DNA from 2 places in the Saccharopolyspora sp. NPDC002578 genome. Region 1 is predicted to be linked to the other one. Evidence: riboswitches for the same ligand, from Rfam matches in the RefSeq annotation. Region 1 holds a riboswitch; the other holds the start of a gene.

Evidence for each region. Region 1 has a riboswitch for cobalamin ahead of metE (5-methyltetrahydropteroyltriglutamate--homocysteine S-methyltransferase). Riboswitches for the same ligand answer to the same signal wherever they lie in the genome.
Region 2: linked by a shared signal. The riboswitch ahead of ACWD38_RS23135 (ABC transporter substrate-binding protein) and the one ahead of metE (5-methyltetrahydropteroyltriglutamate--homocysteine S-methyltransferase) in region 1 are both predicted to bind cobalamin.

The regions. Positions count from the first base shown of each region.
Region 1 covers NZ_JBSFWJ010000006.1:11,558-19,342, forward strand. Annotated here, with positions in the region: gene ACWD38_RS04925 (single-stranded DNA-binding protein) at 1-403, opposite strand, end outside; gene ACWD38_RS04930 (cytochrome c oxidase assembly protein) at 562-2,604, opposite strand; gene ACWD38_RS04935 (fatty acid desaturase family protein) at 2,785-3,825, opposite strand; gene ACWD38_RS04940 (hypothetical protein) at 3,822-3,989, opposite strand; gene ACWD38_RS04945 (DUF5994 family protein) at 4,058-4,495, opposite strand; tRNA gene ACWD38_RS04950 (tRNA-Arg) at 4,795-4,868, opposite strand; gene ACWD38_RS04955 (FG-GAP repeat domain-containing protein) at 5,117-5,737, opposite strand; cobalamin riboswitch at 5,944-6,182, shown strand; gene metE (5-methyltetrahydropteroyltriglutamate--homocysteine S-methyltransferase) at 6,310-7,785, shown strand, end outside.
Region 2 covers NZ_JBSFWJ010000059.1:8,845-16,629, reverse strand. Annotated here, with positions in the region: gene ACWD38_RS23155 (sodium:solute symporter family protein) at 1-1,007, opposite strand, end outside; gene ACWD38_RS23150 (LacI family DNA-binding transcriptional regulator) at 1,256-2,302, opposite strand; gene ACWD38_RS23145 (ABC transporter permease) at 2,710-3,495, opposite strand; gene ACWD38_RS23140 (ABC transporter permease) at 3,492-4,478, opposite strand; gene ACWD38_RS23135 (ABC transporter substrate-binding protein) at 4,475-5,998, opposite strand; cobalamin riboswitch at 6,092-6,283, opposite strand; gene ACWD38_RS23130 (DUF899 domain-containing protein) at 6,363-7,121, opposite strand; gene ACWD38_RS23125 (hypothetical protein) at 7,296-7,785, shown strand, end outside.

The sequences.
Region 1 (7,785 bases):
CGAACCCGGATTCGCCCTGGACGACATCGAGCTCGGCGGCGAGCCGATCCGCGGATCCGGGAAAACGGTTGCCCCGCGCCAGATCCAGCCCCACGGCCGCGGCCTCCACCTCGACGGAGGTGCGCCAGCCGCCTGCCGACTCGTACTCGCGGGTGTGCAGCCGCCCGGACACGAGCACCGGCGTGGCCTTGCCCACCATGCCGATCACTCCGTCGGCCACCCGGCGCCAGCAGTTGACGGTGACCACCAAGCGGTCACCGTCGACCCACTTCTCGGCTTCCTTGTCGTAGCGCCGGGAATTGCCCGCCAGCCGGAAGCTGACGACCCGCTCACCCCGGGACGTCTCCCGGATCTTCGGCTCGGTGAGCACGGTCCCCACCACTGCCACGGTCGTCTCGAACATCACGGCCCACCCTTCGGAGCATCGGAGCCGTCCCTCGGCCCGACTCCAGAGTGCGCCGCGGCGATCACGCCGCGCTACCCCGTTTTCACAATCTGTGCACAGATCGAGCGCCTGTGGACAACCGCACCGGGAATCGAAACGGACTCCACCTTCGTGGGTCACCCATCGGAACGAGATTGGGAGCCCGATGAACCCGAACCGGCGGCATCACCACCGGAGAGCCGCCGCAGCATCTCGTTGTAGGCGACCAGATCCGCGTCCCCGTCAGCGGCGGCCCTGCGGTCGTAGCGCCGGGCCTCCCGATCATCGGCGCGCGACCACTGGATCAACAGCGCCAGCATCACCACCACCAGCGGCACTTCGCCCGACGCCCACGCGAGCCCGCCGCCCAGGTTCTGGTCCGCCAGCAGATCCGGCGCCCACGGCAGCGACAGGCCCCGGTAGAAGTCCGACCCGATCACGTTCTTCGACATCATCAAGGTGATGCCGAAGAACGCGTGGAACGGCATCGAGGCGAACACCAGCCCCACCTTCGCCAGCGACGGCAACGGCCGCGGCGCGGGATCGATGCCGATCACCGGCCAGTAGAAGACGTAGCCCGCCAGCAGGAAGTGCGCGTTCATCAGCAGGTGCGCCCAGTGCTCCGGCAGCGCCGCGTCGAACAGCCCGGAGAAGTACAGCGCCCAGAACGATCCGACGAACAACGCCAGCGCCACGAACGGGTTGGTCAACCACCGGGTCACCGGCGAGTGCAGGAACGCCAGCAGCCACTCCCTGGCTCCCGGCGGCGCTCCCTTCCCCGCCGGTTCGAGGGCCCGCAGCGCCAGCGACGTCGGCCCCGCCAGCACCAGCAGCACCGGCGCGAGCATGGACAGGATCATGTGCTGGCCCATGTGCACGCTGAACATCGCGGGCGCGTAGCGGCCCATGCCCGACGACGTGGCGAACAGGATGCTGGCGCAACCGCACAGCCAGGCCGCGGTCCGGCCCACCGGCCACCGGTCGCCGCGGCGGCGCAACACGCGAACGCCGTAGAGGTACAGCCCGGCCAGCACTAGCGACAAGGTGCCGAAGACCAGGTCGAACCGGCCGTCGAAGAACAGCTTCAGCGCCGTCGGAGCCCCGTCCAGCGGGTAGCCGATCAGCAGCTCCGTGCGGTCCGGGGCCGCTCCCAGCTCCGCGGGCGGCGGGGTGCGGCCGAGCGCGACGGCCACCCCGATCGTCGCGAACATGGTCAGCACTTCGATCGCACCCAGGCGCAGCAGGGTGTCCCCGCCCTCCTCGACGCGCCGCACCGCCCGCTCCCGCTGGAAGTAGGCGATGACGCCGAGCACGGCCAGCAGCACGATCTTGGCCAGCACCAGCAGCCCGTAGGTCGTCGTGACCAGCTGGTCCGGCGCAACCCGCACGAAGGAGTTCAGCACGCCGGAGACGGCCATGACGATCCAGCACACCAACGCGATCCGGGAGAACCGCCGCGCCACCAACCCGGCGTGCGCGCCGTTGCGCGCCAAGTGCGCCAGCAGCGCCACCAGTCCCCCGACCCACAACGTGGCCGAGAAGAGGTGGAACAGCAGGCTGTTCGTCGCGATGTCGTGGGCGCCGCCGCTGGCGGAGTGGCCGGTGGCGATCACCGGGAACAGGCCGAGCAGCGAGATCGCGAAGAGCACGACCGTCCAGCCCCAGGACAGCACGACCCGGCAGCCCACGGCGAGCACCAGCGCGATCCCCGCGGTCAGCAGCCACGCCTTGGCCTCTTCCAGGGCGTCGACGAGCCCGAACAGCACCTCGGCGCTGAGCACTTCGTGGATCGGGCGGCCGGTGGCGTCGGCGGCGGTGAACGGCACGAGCAACGCGGCACCGGCGCACCACACCGCCGCGGCCCAGCCCGCGGTGCGCACCGCGGCGTAGCCGTCGGCGAGCAGCGGCCCGGAGCGCCGCGCCGGGATGCCGAACGCGGCGAGCAGCAACGAGCCGATGCAGACGACCGCACCGGCCTCGGCGAACACCCGGACGACCGGGAGCCCGAGGCTGGTGACCGTTCCCGGATCGGGCAGCCCGTACGCGGCGTAGGAGCCGCTCGCCGACATCGCGGTGAGCGCCGCGGCCACCACCGCGGCGAGGATCCCGGCCGTGACGACCAAGATCCCGACGGTGGTGGACCTGGTGCGCGGATCGGGCGTAACGGTCTCAGAAGCCACGGAACGAGCCTAACTTCTGCACTCTGACCTGCGATTTCGGGTGCGCCGTGACCGGTTCGCCGCCCCGGTGCCCAGCTCGTTCCCGGACACCGGCTCCGGACCGGCGTCGTCAGCGCAGGCGGCCCCGCGCACCGGCGCCCGTGCCGGGCGGGACGTTCCGCCCCGGCACCGGCGGGTTCATCAAGCCGCGCGCCGCACCCGGTCGGCGGCCCGCAGGGGCGCGCCCATCTCGTGCAGGTGCCGCAGCACGTGGCGGTAGGACTGCGCGATTCCGGCCTGGGTGTACGAGATCCCGTGCGTGGCGCAGAACCGCTGCACGATGGGCTGCGCTCGGCGCAGGTGCGGCCTGGGCATGTTCGGGAACAAGTGGTGCTCGATCTGGTAGTTCAACCCGCCGAGGACGAAATCGGTGATCGGCCCACCGCGGATGTTGCGCGAGGTCAGCACCTGCTTGCGCATGAAGTCGATCTTGTCTCCGGTCATGGTGGGCATGCCCTTGTGGTTGGGCGCGAACGCGCAACCCATGTACACGCCCCACAACGCCTGGTGCACGAGGATGAACACGACGGCGAGCCCGGGCGAGAGCACCAGGAACACCGCCGCGAGGTACAGCACGACGTGCGTCGCCAGCACCGCGCCTTCGACTCGACGGCGCTTCGTCTCCCCACTCAGCACCGCCCGGATCCCGGAGACGTGCAGGTTGAGACCTTCGAGCGTGAGCAGCGGGAAGAACAGCACCGCCTGGTGCTTGGCCATCCAGCGGAGGAAACCGGTCCGCAGGCGTGCTTGCGCGCCGGTGAACACGACGGCGGGCACGTCCAGGTCCGGATCGTGCTCCTCGTGATTCGGGTTGGCGTGGTGGCGGTTGTGCCCGCTGACCCACTGCTGGAAGTTCATGCCGACCAAGCCGCCGTGCACCGTGCCGAGCACGTCGTTGGGACGGCGGCCCCGGAAGATCTGCTTGTGCCCCGCGTCGTGGCCGATGAAGGCGAGCTGCGCGAACGCGACCGCCAGCAGCGCTGCGATGACGAGTTGCCACCAGCTGTCGCCGAGGAAGGCGAACGCCGTCCACAGGCCCGCGAACGCCAGCAGGTTCCCCGCGATCTTCAACCCGTAGTAGCCGTGCCTGCGCCGCAGCAGTCCCGCCTCGCGAACCTCGCGGGACAGCTCGGCGAACTCGCTACCGGTGCGTTCTCCGGTACTCGGCGGCGACTCGCTCATCGACCCGCGTTGGCCGACTGCTCGGAGAAGCGGATGTCCCGGGAGCGACGATCGGTTCGCCCACCTGCCACCGGGCGGGCGGGCGGATGCTGGTCCTCGGGGTGGCTGAACACCGCGGGCTCGACGCCGTCGGCGGTGGACGAAGGGGTGTAGGTACTGGTCAATGAAACTCCTCTTGCGCTGGATCGGCCGACCTTCGGCCGATCTCCGGTGGGTGGCACTGCCGAACCGCTCAGCGGACGGCTGCCACCCGGCCTCCTTCGGCCTCCCACCGCTGCTCCGCACCGTCCGCCCCTTGCGGGAGCGGCACCGGCACGGCTGCGTCATCGGGGCCCGCGAGTCCGGCGGCCGAACTCAGCGCCGCCCGTGCCGCGCCGTCAGCGGCGCCCGGTGGCACGACCAGCAGGCTCGCCCGCCGACGGTCCGCACCGATCACCGCGACGGTGCGCGGGTCCATGGCCCGGAAACCGTCGAACCGCACCAGCCGACCTCCGATGATCATTTTTCGGTCGACCGCGCCCCACGTAGCGAGGGGGTAGGACACGCGGCTGACCGGCCCGACCTCGTCGCCGAGCGCGGACACCAGTTCGGTGAACTCGCGGACCGGCTCCGCGGTGCGCGGCCACCAGCCGCCGTCGAAACGGTCGCGGGCGACGCCCGCGGCCTTCATCTGCAAGCGCGGCGCGGAAGTAGTTCGGTGTTGTGCGGATGTTGAGTCAAGCAGAACCGAGGTCATCTCGGCGCCCCCGTCCCAAGCCCGATCGGGCCGGACAATCGTGGTGCGCCCGAAGCGGCACCCGCGAGACCGCGGATAGTCGAACGCCTCCGGTACCCTGATCCTACGCTTCTTCGGCGGCTCGCGGGTGATCCCGCTCCACCCACTACGCGCCACTACGTCGCGCAACCGGGGTAGGGTCCAGAGGTGATCTTGGTCGAGATTCTCCCCATCCCCGGTGACCGGTGAAAAGGCGCCCCCGGCAGGACTCGAACCTGCGACCTAAGGATTAGAAGTCCTTTGCTCTGTCCAGCTGAGCTACGAGGGCCCGCGCATCGCTCACGTGAGCTGCAGGAAGCAGGGTAACCGGCCTCTCCGTCGACAGTGGTACCGACGCCATCGGCGTTGCAGAGCCGGTATCGAACGGCAAGCTGATCGACAACTCAGCCCTGGAACAGACCCCGCGACGGGCGCTCGAAGCCCTTGAACGGTCACAAAGGAGTCACGGCCGCGCGATCGGCGGAGATGCGCCGGGGCCGCCGCGCCGCAATCCGGCACGACGGCCCCGGCGTCCGGTCACGCGCAGGTGCCGGGCTCCACGACCAGCACCGGGTCGTCCTGGCCGACCCCGGCGAACGGGTATTCGTCGACCGGGGTGGCCACGCCGTCTCGCACGTCGTAGGCGACGCGCTTGCCGTCGTAGGCGGGCTCGGCCGTCTGGCTCTCGTTCGACGCCGCGAGGGTGATCAGCACGCGGCCGTCCGACCCGGCCGGGGCGCACTCGTAGCCGAGCCGCGCGGCGACGCCGCCACCTTCGTTGATCTTGAGCGGCCGACCGTCCTGAGTGGTCATCTCGCGCGGGGCGCCGTCGGCGCCGAGATCCCAGACGCCGAACCACTCGGTGTTCGCCCCGACGGACTCGCTCACCAGCAGTTCCTGCTTGCCGTCGTGGTTGACGTCGAGCACCCGCATGGGCCGCGTACCGGCGTAGGCGTCACCGGTCAGCGTCGCCTCGGTGACGCGTCCGTCCACTGTGAACTTGAGGACCTGCCGCGAGCCGTCACCGACGGCGGCCAGCGTCGCGGTGTCCGGCGTCCCATCACCGTTCAAGTCCACTGTGGACGTATCGGTCGAATCCGCGGTGGCGACGCCGAACGGGGCCAGGGCCATCGCCGCGGCCAACGCGCCGATGCTCACGGTTGCTCGAATTCCGTTGATCCCCACAGTTTTCTCCCTCTCGAATCCACCTGCTCGGCAGGACGGGAACCGCTCCCCCCACCTGTCCTGAAGACGCTCCCGAGCGCCGCGGGTTGCCCGCCGGGCCGGGAAATCCTCGCGTGCGCGGCCACGTGCACGCCGGGTGACCGGGACGTCAAGGCCTTGTCTTCCCGCCAGAAGCAAGTAGCCTCCGAAGTGCTGGTGGTTCGCACAGCTCTGCGAAAGCGGCGCTGCGCGAGGCAAGAGGGAACCCGGTGCGAATCCGGGACTGCCCCGCAGCGGTGAGTGGGAACGAACGCCGTCACCGGTCTGAGAAGACCGGTCACAGCACTGGGCGCGAGCTCGGGAAGCGACGGCCAGTAGGAACCCCGGTCCTCCGGGAACGCCCACGAGTCCGAAGACCTGCCGCCGGTGCGCGCGTCCACGCGACGCGCGCTGTTGCGAGGTCTCGCGGGAGGACCTGGTCGACGAGTCGCCGTCCGCGGCGACGGGTGCCGATCACGCCTGCCCGAACCTCGCAGAACTGTCGTCCAGCTCGCGAGGAGAGAGCGTTGACCAGCACCATCGGATCCACCGTGCTCGGGTATCCCAGGATCGGACCGAACCGGGAACTGAAACGGGCACTGGAGAACTACTGGAAGTCCCGCATCGGTGAGCCGGAGCTGCGCGAAGTCGCCCGCACGCTGCGCACCGACGCGTGGCGCTCGCTGCGCGATGCCGGTCTGGACTCCGTGCCGGGGAACACTTCCTCCTACTACGACCAGGTTCTCGACGCCGCCGTCACCTTCGGCGCGGTACCGCCCCGCTTCGCGGAGCTGGGGCTGAGCCCGCTCGACACCTACTTCGCGATGGCGCGCGGCGTGGAATCCGCGCCACCGCTGGAGATGACTAAGTGGTTCGACACGAACTACCACTACATCGTGCCGGAGATCGGCCCGGAGACCGCGTTCCGGCTGTCCGACCAGACCGTGGTGGACCAGTACCACGAAGCCGCTGAGCTGGGCGTCAAGACCCGCCCGGTCGTGGTCGGCCCGCTGACGTTCCTGCTGCTGTCGAAGCCGCGGGACGGCGCGCCCGCGTCGTTCCGGCCGCTGGACAAGGTCGACGAGCTCGTCTCGGCCTACGCGGAACTGCTGGGCGAGCTGCACCGCGCGGGCGTGGAGTGGGTCCAGCTGGACGAACCGGCGTTCGCCGCGGACCGCTCGCAGGCCGACCTGGACGCGCTGCGCACCGCCTACCGCAGGCTCGGCGAGCTCGCGCAGCGCCCGAAGATCCTGGTCGCCTCCTACTTCGGCGACCTCGGCGATGCGCTGGGCGTGCTGGCGTCCTCGCCGGTCGAAGCGCTCGGCGTGGACCTCGTCGCAGGTCAACGCACCGTCGACGAACTGCCGTCGGTCTCCGGGCTCCGGGACAAGACGCTGGTCGCGGGCCTGGTCGACGGCCGCAACATCTGGCGCACCGACCTGGACGGGGCGCTGGCGAAAGCGGCGACGCTGCTGGGCCTCGCGGGCGAGGTGGCCGTGAGCACCTCGTGCTCGCTGCTGCACGTGCCCTACGACGTCGAAGCCGAGACCGACATCGACCCGCAGGTGAAGTCGTGGCTGGCGTTCGCGGCGCAGAAGGTCGACGAGGTCGTCGTCCTCGACCGCGCGCTGCACCAGGGCCGCGACTCGGTGTCCGAGCAGCTGGAGGACGGCCGCCGGCGCATCGCGGACCGGGCGAACGCCGAACGGGTGCGCAACGACCGGGTGCAGGCCCGGCTCACCGCGCTCAAACCCGAGCACGCCCAGCGCGGGGACTACGCGAAACGGCTCGCCGCGCAGCGGAAATCGCTGCGCCTGCCGCCGCTGCCGACGACGACGATCGGCTCCTTCCCGCAGACCACCGACGTGCGCAAGGCTCGCGCCGCACTGCGCTCCGGCAGCATCGACCAGGCCACCTACAAGCAGCGGATGCGGGACGAGATCGAACGCGTCATCCGGCTGCAGGAAGACCTGGGCCTCGACGTGCTGGTGCACGGCGAGCCG
Region 2 (7,785 bases), on a different contig from region 1:
GGCAGCAGGTCGCGCATCAGCAGCGGGATCGCGTCGTTGTAGTCGTAGGCGCCACCGGCCTGCCCGATCTGTGGGTACACCAGCAGCGCGATGATGCCGGGCAGCACCACGATCAGCGGGATGAACATCTTCGGGAACGCCGCGATCAGCGGGGTGCGCCGCGCCGCCGAGAGGTTGCGCGCCGACAGCGAGCGCTGCACCTCGGCGAAGTTCGTCGTCCAGTACCCGAACGACACCGCGAAGCCGAGCCCGAGGGTGATCGTCAGCCAGTTCGCCCCCAGCGGGTTGTCCTGGCCGAACCCGGTGCCGCCCCACGCGGTGAGGAATTCCGGTCCGGGGCCTGCGAAAACGCGGTCGATGAACCCGCCGATGCCGCCGACCCTCGCCAGGCCGAGCACGGTCAGCGGGACCAGCGCGGCCACGATGACGAAGAACTGCAGCACCTCGTTGTAGATCGCCGAGGACAACCCGCCGATGATGATGTAGGCGAGCACGAACACGCCCGCAACACCGATCGACACCGGCAGCGGCCAGCCCAGCAGCGCCCGCAGCACGATCGCCAGCGCGTACAGGTTCACGCCCGCGATCAGCACCGAGGCCACCGCGAACAGGGCGGCGCTGAGCAGGTGCGAGGAGCGGCTGAAGCGCAGCAGCAGGAACTCCGGGACGCTGCGCACCTTCGAGTTGTAGTAGAACGGCATCATCACCAGGCCGAGGAACACCATCGCCGGGATCGCGCCGATCAGGTACCAGTGGATCGTGTAGGCGCCGTACTGCGCCCCGTTCGCCGCCATGCCCAGGATTTCCGTGGCGCCGAGGTTCGCCGACACGAACGCCAGCCCCGTCACCCACGCGGGCAGCGATCGGCCGGAGAGGAAGAAGTCCAGGCTGTTGCGGACACTGCGCTTCGCGGCCAGGGCGATGCCCAGCACCACCGCGAAGTAGACGATCAGGATGAGGTTGTCCATCCAGTTCATGGACAGCCGTAAGCCATCGGCACTGAGCATGGTTCTCGTTTCCTCGTCTTCGTTGGCGAAGAGGCCTTCCGGGGTGATCTGCGTAGGGGTCGGGTGGCGGGACCCCAGCGCTGCGGGGTCGATGTCCCGGCCCGGCTCCACCGCGAGGGAAATCGCCGTCCTCGCGGGAAACCCGGCCGCGTGCGTGGTCACTGCTCAGCGGCTTCGCCGCCGACAAGATCGGAGGTTCGCAGGGATCAGCGGTGCGTTCAGGGATCGAGCGGACCGCCGAGCCCGCGTCACGGGTCGCGGGCTCCGGTGCTGTCGCGCACCACGAGTTCGGCCGCGACGATCGAGCGGTCGGGCACGTCCGCCGCGCCTTCGACCAGCCGGAGCAGCTGGTCGCACGTCATGCGCCCCAGGGCCAGGAAGTCCTGGCGCACCGTGGTCAGCGGTGGGGAGTAGTAGGCGGCTTCCGGCACGTCGTCGAACCCGACCACCCGCACGTCGCCCGGAACGGACCGGCCCGCTTCGGACAACGCGCGCAGCAGGCCGAGCGCCATCTGGTCGTTGGCCGCGAACACCGCGTCCGCGCCCGGATACCGCAGCAGCTTCCGCCCCGCCTCGTACCCGGAGCGGGGGCTCCAGTCCCCGCGCAGCACCGGAGGCACCGCTGCGCCCCGCTCCTCCAGCGCGGCCCGCCACGACTGCTCGCGGGCCTCGGTCTCGAACCAGCCGTCGGGACCGGAGATGTGCCAGACCGTCTCGTGCCCGAGCGCGAGCAGGTGCTCGGTGGCCTGGCGCCCGCCGTCGCGCTGGTCCACGGCGACCACCGGGACCGGCGCCTGCTCGGTGTCGGCGACCGCGACGACCGGCACGCCCGCGGGGACGTCGTCGAGCGCCCGTCCCGTCTCCGCGTGCGGCGCGATGACCACGATGCCCGCCACGCCCTGCGCGCTGAGCGCGTCGACCGCCTCACCGATGCCCGCTCTGCCCGGTTCGCGGACGCTGGCCACCGAGACGCCGAAACCGGAGTCGCGGGCGGCGTTCTCGATGCCGAACAGCGTGCTCGCCGGCCCGTGGAGCACGGAGTCCAGCGCGACCACGCCGAGCACCCGCGACCGCCCGGTGGCCAGTCCCCGGGCGTGCGGGTTGGGCCGGTAGCCGAGCCGCCGCACGGCGTCGAGCACCCGCCGCCGGGTGTCGGCCCGCACCGGCCCGGTGCCGTTGACGACGCGGGACACCGTCATGTGCGAGACCCCGGCGAGCCGGGCGACGTCGGCCAGCGAGGCCCGCTGCACCGGGCCCGGCGCACCGGCCACCGGACCACCGGATTCCTCGGCCATCGCCGCCCCCCGCTTCCGCCTCGATCGGATCGAGCCGCCAGTGTTAGCGCTAACACATCGGCGGTCAAGGTCCTCCGGGGCGAATTGCTCCGACCGCCGCGACGGCACTGCGGTGGACGGCGGCGCCGCCCACTCCATCGGGGGCAACCGCGCGCACCTCGGCCCTGGTGCGCGGCCCCGCTCTTCGGGCCGGAGCCGAAGGCCCCACCCCGGACGTGCCGGGCCGGCGCCCGCGATTTCGCGAGGAATCAACGGTCTCCGGCGTGTCCGACATCCCCTGTGGACAACCGTTCCGGCAGATCAGCGGGGGCACGATGGGCTCGGAGCGGGGGTTTCGCCTCGTTCGGGTGGTTCAACTTCTCGCGAAATTGCGGGAATCGTCCACAACGTGACGGCTGGGGCCGGGGTCAGCTGGGGCCGCGGCCGGTCACCAGGTGGTGGTCGACGGTGAGGTTGATGCCGGTGCAGAGGGCGACCAGCAGGCCCGCCGGGACGAGGACCGCGCACGGCTGCAGGAACAGCGCCTCCTGGTTGCGCTCCACCAGCACCGCCCAGTCGGCGGTGGCGGGATCGAGGCCCAGGCCGAGGAAGTTCGCCGAGGCGACGAGGTACAGCACCAGGCTCAACCTGCCGCCCGCGTCCACGGCGACGGGCGCGAGCACCCCGCGGCCGATGTAGCCGAAGTGGATGCGCCACCACGATTCCCCTTGCAGCGCCATCGCTTCCACTGCGCCGCGCCGGCCCGCGTCGAGCGCCGCACCGCGCACGATCCGCACCACGGCGGGCAGTTGCAGCAGCGCCACCGCGACGACGAGCGCGCCCGCCGTCCGGGTACCGGTGGCGGCCAGCACCATCAGCACCAGCAGTCCGGGCAGTGCCAGCACCAGGTCCAGGCCGCGGGTGAGCCACCGGTCGAGCCACCGGTACGGCTGGCCCACCGCGGCCAGCGCCAGCGGCACCCCCGCCAGGTAGGACAGCGCGAGCGCTCCCCCGGCCAGCGCCAGCACCGATCCGCCGCCGTGCAGCGCCAGGGCGAGCACGTCCCGGCCGAGCACGTCGGTGCCGAGCGGGTGCGCGCCGCCGGGCGGCAGCAGCGGGACGCTCGCCGCGTTCACCGGCCCGGTCAGCAGCGGTCCGGCCAGCGCCGCCATGAGCGGCACGCCGAGCAGCACCCAGCCGAGGACGCGGCTCATCGCGCGCCCGCCCGGAACCGGCGCGCCGCCAGGTCGACGACCGCGTTGACGCCGATCGTGACCGCGGCGAACAGCAGCGCGTAGCCCTGCACCGCGGGCAGGTCCCGGGCGCGCACCGCCTCGACGAACCCGGACCCGAGCCCGTCGAGGGCGAACAGCGCCTCCACCACGACCACGCCGCCGAGCAGCCCGTCCACGGTGCGCCCGAGTTGTTGCAGCACCGGGCCGATCGCGTTCGGCAGCACGTGGCGCAGCACCACCGCGCGCGCACCGAGCCCGGCGCGTCGCGCGTGCGTCGCGAACTCCGCGGAGTTCGCGACCACCACGCCGGCGCGGACCTGCCTGGCCAGCGCGGACAGCTGCTTGGCCACCAGGACCGCCACCGGCAGCACCAGCACCGCGGGTTCGGCCGCCAACGACCAGCCGGACAACCCGGCGGCCGTCGCGGGCAACCAGCCCGCCTGCACCGAGAACACGCCCACCAGCAGCAGCGCCAGCGCGAACTCGGGCACCGAGTTCAGCAGCACCACCGCGAAGTTCACCGAGCGGTCGAACCGGGATCCGGCGCGCAGTCCGCTGCGCGCGCCCAGCCACAGCGCCAGCGGCAGCACGATCAGCAGGGTCAGCACCGCCAGCAGCACCGTCGTCGCGGCGTTGCCCGCGATCTCGTCGACAACCGGGCGCCCGGTGCGCAGCGAGGTGCCGAGGTCGCCGTGCAGGATTCCCGCCGCCCAGTCCAGGAATCGGGTGCCCAGCGGCTCGTCCAGGCCGAGGCGCCGCCGCAGCGCGTCGACCTGCCCGGTGTCGGCGTGCTCGCCGAGGACGACTTCGGCGGTGTCGCCGGGCAGCAGCGCGGTGAGCGCGAACACGCCGACGGCGACCAGCGCGATCTGCGCCACCGCGACGCCGATCCGGGACAGCACCGCGCCGAGCACCCGAGCACCGGGGGCCGCCCCGCGCAGCCGCGGAGCGAGCGCGATCACCCCACGCTCACCCGGTCGAACCGGGCCCAGTCCAGGGAGTTCGGTGGTGCTCCGCGCACGCCGGACACCTGGTCGGAGGTGGCGACGTTCCAGCCGCTGAAGCCCCACACCACCATGCCGCTGTGCTCCCGCGACAACCGCTGCGCCCGCGCCAGCAGGGCCGCCCGCCGATGTTCGTCGGCTGTGGACAGAGCTTCGGCGTGCAGCGCGTCGAATTCGGCGGAGCGGTAGCCGGTGTAGTTGTTGCCGCCCGCGTCGGAGGTCATGCGCTGGCCGAGGAACGTCGGCACCGGCAACGCGGCGGTCCTGCTCAGGGAGGCCACGCCGTGCTCCTTGATGTCGGAGAAGTACGTTTCCGACGGCCCGACCCGCGGCGTCACGCGCATCCCGATGTCGCCCAGCTGCTGGGAGATGAGGCTCGCCGCCGACTCGAAGTACGGGTCGACGGAGCTGGTCTGCAACTCCCAGCCGAGCCCGTCGGCGCGGGCCTCCCGCAGCAGCGACCGGGCGAGCTCCGGGTCGCGGACGGGTTCGGGCAGGCCCGCCGGGTAGAACCGCAGACCGGCGCCGAACAGGTCGTTGCCGATCCGTCCCTGGCCGCTGAGCGCGATGTCGAGCAGCGCTCGGCGGTCCAGCCCCGCCCGCACCGCGCGCACCAGCCTGGGGTCGGAGAACGGGGGCCGGTCGACCTTGAGCAGCAGCGACTGCATGGTGCCGAACGGCGCGGAGTGCACGCGCGCCCGGCCGCCCTGCTCCAGCAGTCGCACCGAGTTCGCGCTGACGTCGTGGGCGTAGTCGACCTGACCGGACAGCAGCGCGTTGACCCGCGCGCTCTCCTCCTCCATCGGCACGAACTCCAGCTCGGCCGGGGTGGCCGGGCCGGACCAGTGGTCGTCGAACCGCGCGAACACGGCGGGTTTGCCGGGTTCGAAGGACACGAAGCGGAACGGTCCGGAGCCGACGGGGGCGGTGAAGTCGGTCGTTCCGGCGGGCACGATCTCGGTGGCGGGGGCGCCCCACGCGGCGGGGAACTCGAAGTTCGGCGCGCCGAGCACCAGTTCCAGTTCGGTGGCCGAGATCGCCGTGCTGGCCGCGAAGTCCACGTCTCCGAAGTGCGCGCTCGCCTGCGCCGCGGTGGAGTCGTCGGCGATGCGCCGGTACGTGTAGAGCACGTCTTCGGCGGTCACCGGGCGTCCGTCGTGGAACTTCGCCGGGCGCAGCCGGATCCGCCAGCGGGTGCCGGTCGGATCAGGCTGCCACCACTCGGCGAGGCGGGGCACCACGCTCATGTCGTCGGCGTAGCCGACGAGCGTGTCGAACAGCGCTTTCGCCCTCGCCTGGTCGACGAACAGCGAGCCGGTGTGCGGGTCCAGGGATTCGGTCGCCCCGCCCGCGGGGAACGCCACCCGCAGCCGCCCCGGGCTCGACCCGGAACCGCCGGAACAGGACACCAGGGGCACCGCGGCGAACGCTCCCGCGACACCCGCGAGCAGCCGCCTGCGGCCGAGCACGCCGCTCACGCGGCGCGGCAGGACTCGGGGGACCGACCGGAATCCGGCGCGTACAACGAGTTCGGGTGCACTTCGTACCTCCTCGGGGCTCCGCGACCCCGTGCGAATCGGTACGACGGTGCCAGTCTCCTGGCTCATGGATCAGCGCCGCGCCCCGCCTTCCCACCGGTTTCCCGGCAGTGGCCCCAGTGGACGCGGCTCCCCATTCACAGTGGCGGGACCGCGCCGGATTCCTCACCGGCTTCCTGCACACCGTCGCAGTGGAACGTCGCGACAACCTTTCAGCCTGCGTTGATCGTTGTCAAGAAACATGTGAACCACCCGATGCGGGCGGACCCGCGGTCATCGCCCGACCCCGCTGCGCCGCCGGTGATCAGTACTCGTCGTGGTAGCGGACCTTGTCGCTGCCCGCCGGAGCGCCGACGGCACTCGCCCGGCCCTTCGGTTCCTCCCACTCCTCCTGCCTGCCCAGCGCGGTGAGGTCGAGCAGGCTCGTGGTGCTGCCGAGGCCGTCGAGGCCGCGCGCGTACGTGGAGTAGGTGTGGAACACGGCGTCCCCGTCACGCAGGAACACGCTCAGGCCGGGCAGCTCGAACGGCTCGGAGCCTTCGACGTAGTAGCCGACCCCGGCCCGCTCCAGCTCCGCCCTGGTGCGGTAGTTGTACTCGATCGGCGACACCGATTCGTCGTGGGTGACGTGGAAGTCGTGGTTGAACCGGCCGCCGCCGGAGGAGTACCACGGGAACGTCCAGCCCATCCGCTCCTTGAACGGTTCGATCTTGTCCAGCGGCGCCCGCGAGACCACGACCAGCGAGGTGTCCCGCGCGCGCAGGTGCGTGAGGTCGCCGAACTGGTCGACGAACCCCGAGCAGCTCGGGCAGCCCGCGTCCCAGCTCGGGTCGAACATGAAGTGGTAGATCAGCAGCTGGCGGCGCCCGCCGAACAGGTCGAGCAAGGTGGCCGTCCCGTCCGGGCCGTCGAACCGGTAGTCCTCGTCGATGCGGACCATCGGCAACCGCCGCCGGTCCGCGTTGAGCGCGTCCCGCGCCTTCGTCGCCGCCTTCTCCCTCGCCAGCAGTTCCTTGCGCGCGGCGAGCCATTCCTCCCGCGACACGACCTCGGGCAAGCTCATCGTCGTCCTCCTCGAATCGTCCGTTCCACGAGTTCGACCGCTCGGTGCGCGGGAACTCATCGCGCAGCCCGCCGGTTCCACCGAACGGACGACCCGGGTGCTCGCGGGGCTCGTTGTCGGGGGTCTGGTGCAGAGTGTCGCCATCACAAGATCGACGCTTGACGAGGACCACCGATGACAGCACCGACGTTCCCCGCGGACACCCTGGATTCCGAAGGCGGCCCCGCATGGATCTCCGATCTCGGCGCGGAGGACCCGCACCAGCTCGTGCACCTGGTGCGCGACCTGCAGCCGCTCGAAGCGCTGGAGGTGCTGGGGGCGAAGCTCCGGCACGTGCGGCCGTGCACCTTGCCGCCGGAGCGCTCCGACGAGCACACCTCGCTGCCGCGCACCGCGCTCGGCGACGTCGAGTGCAGCGCGGTGCTGCTGGCCGGACGGATCGGCGGCTGGACCTTCGTCCTCGACGACGCGGGCATGACCTCCGAGGTCTCGGGCGTCGACGGCGCCTTGGTGGATCCCGCCGTGGCGCTGTCCCGGACCGGCGGGTCGGCGTTGACCCTGGCGAACAACTTCAGCGGGCCGAGCTGCGGCCTCGTGTTCGCCGAGCACGGCGAAGAGGTGCTGTGGACGAACTCCGACGACCTCGACGGGATCGCGCCCGAGC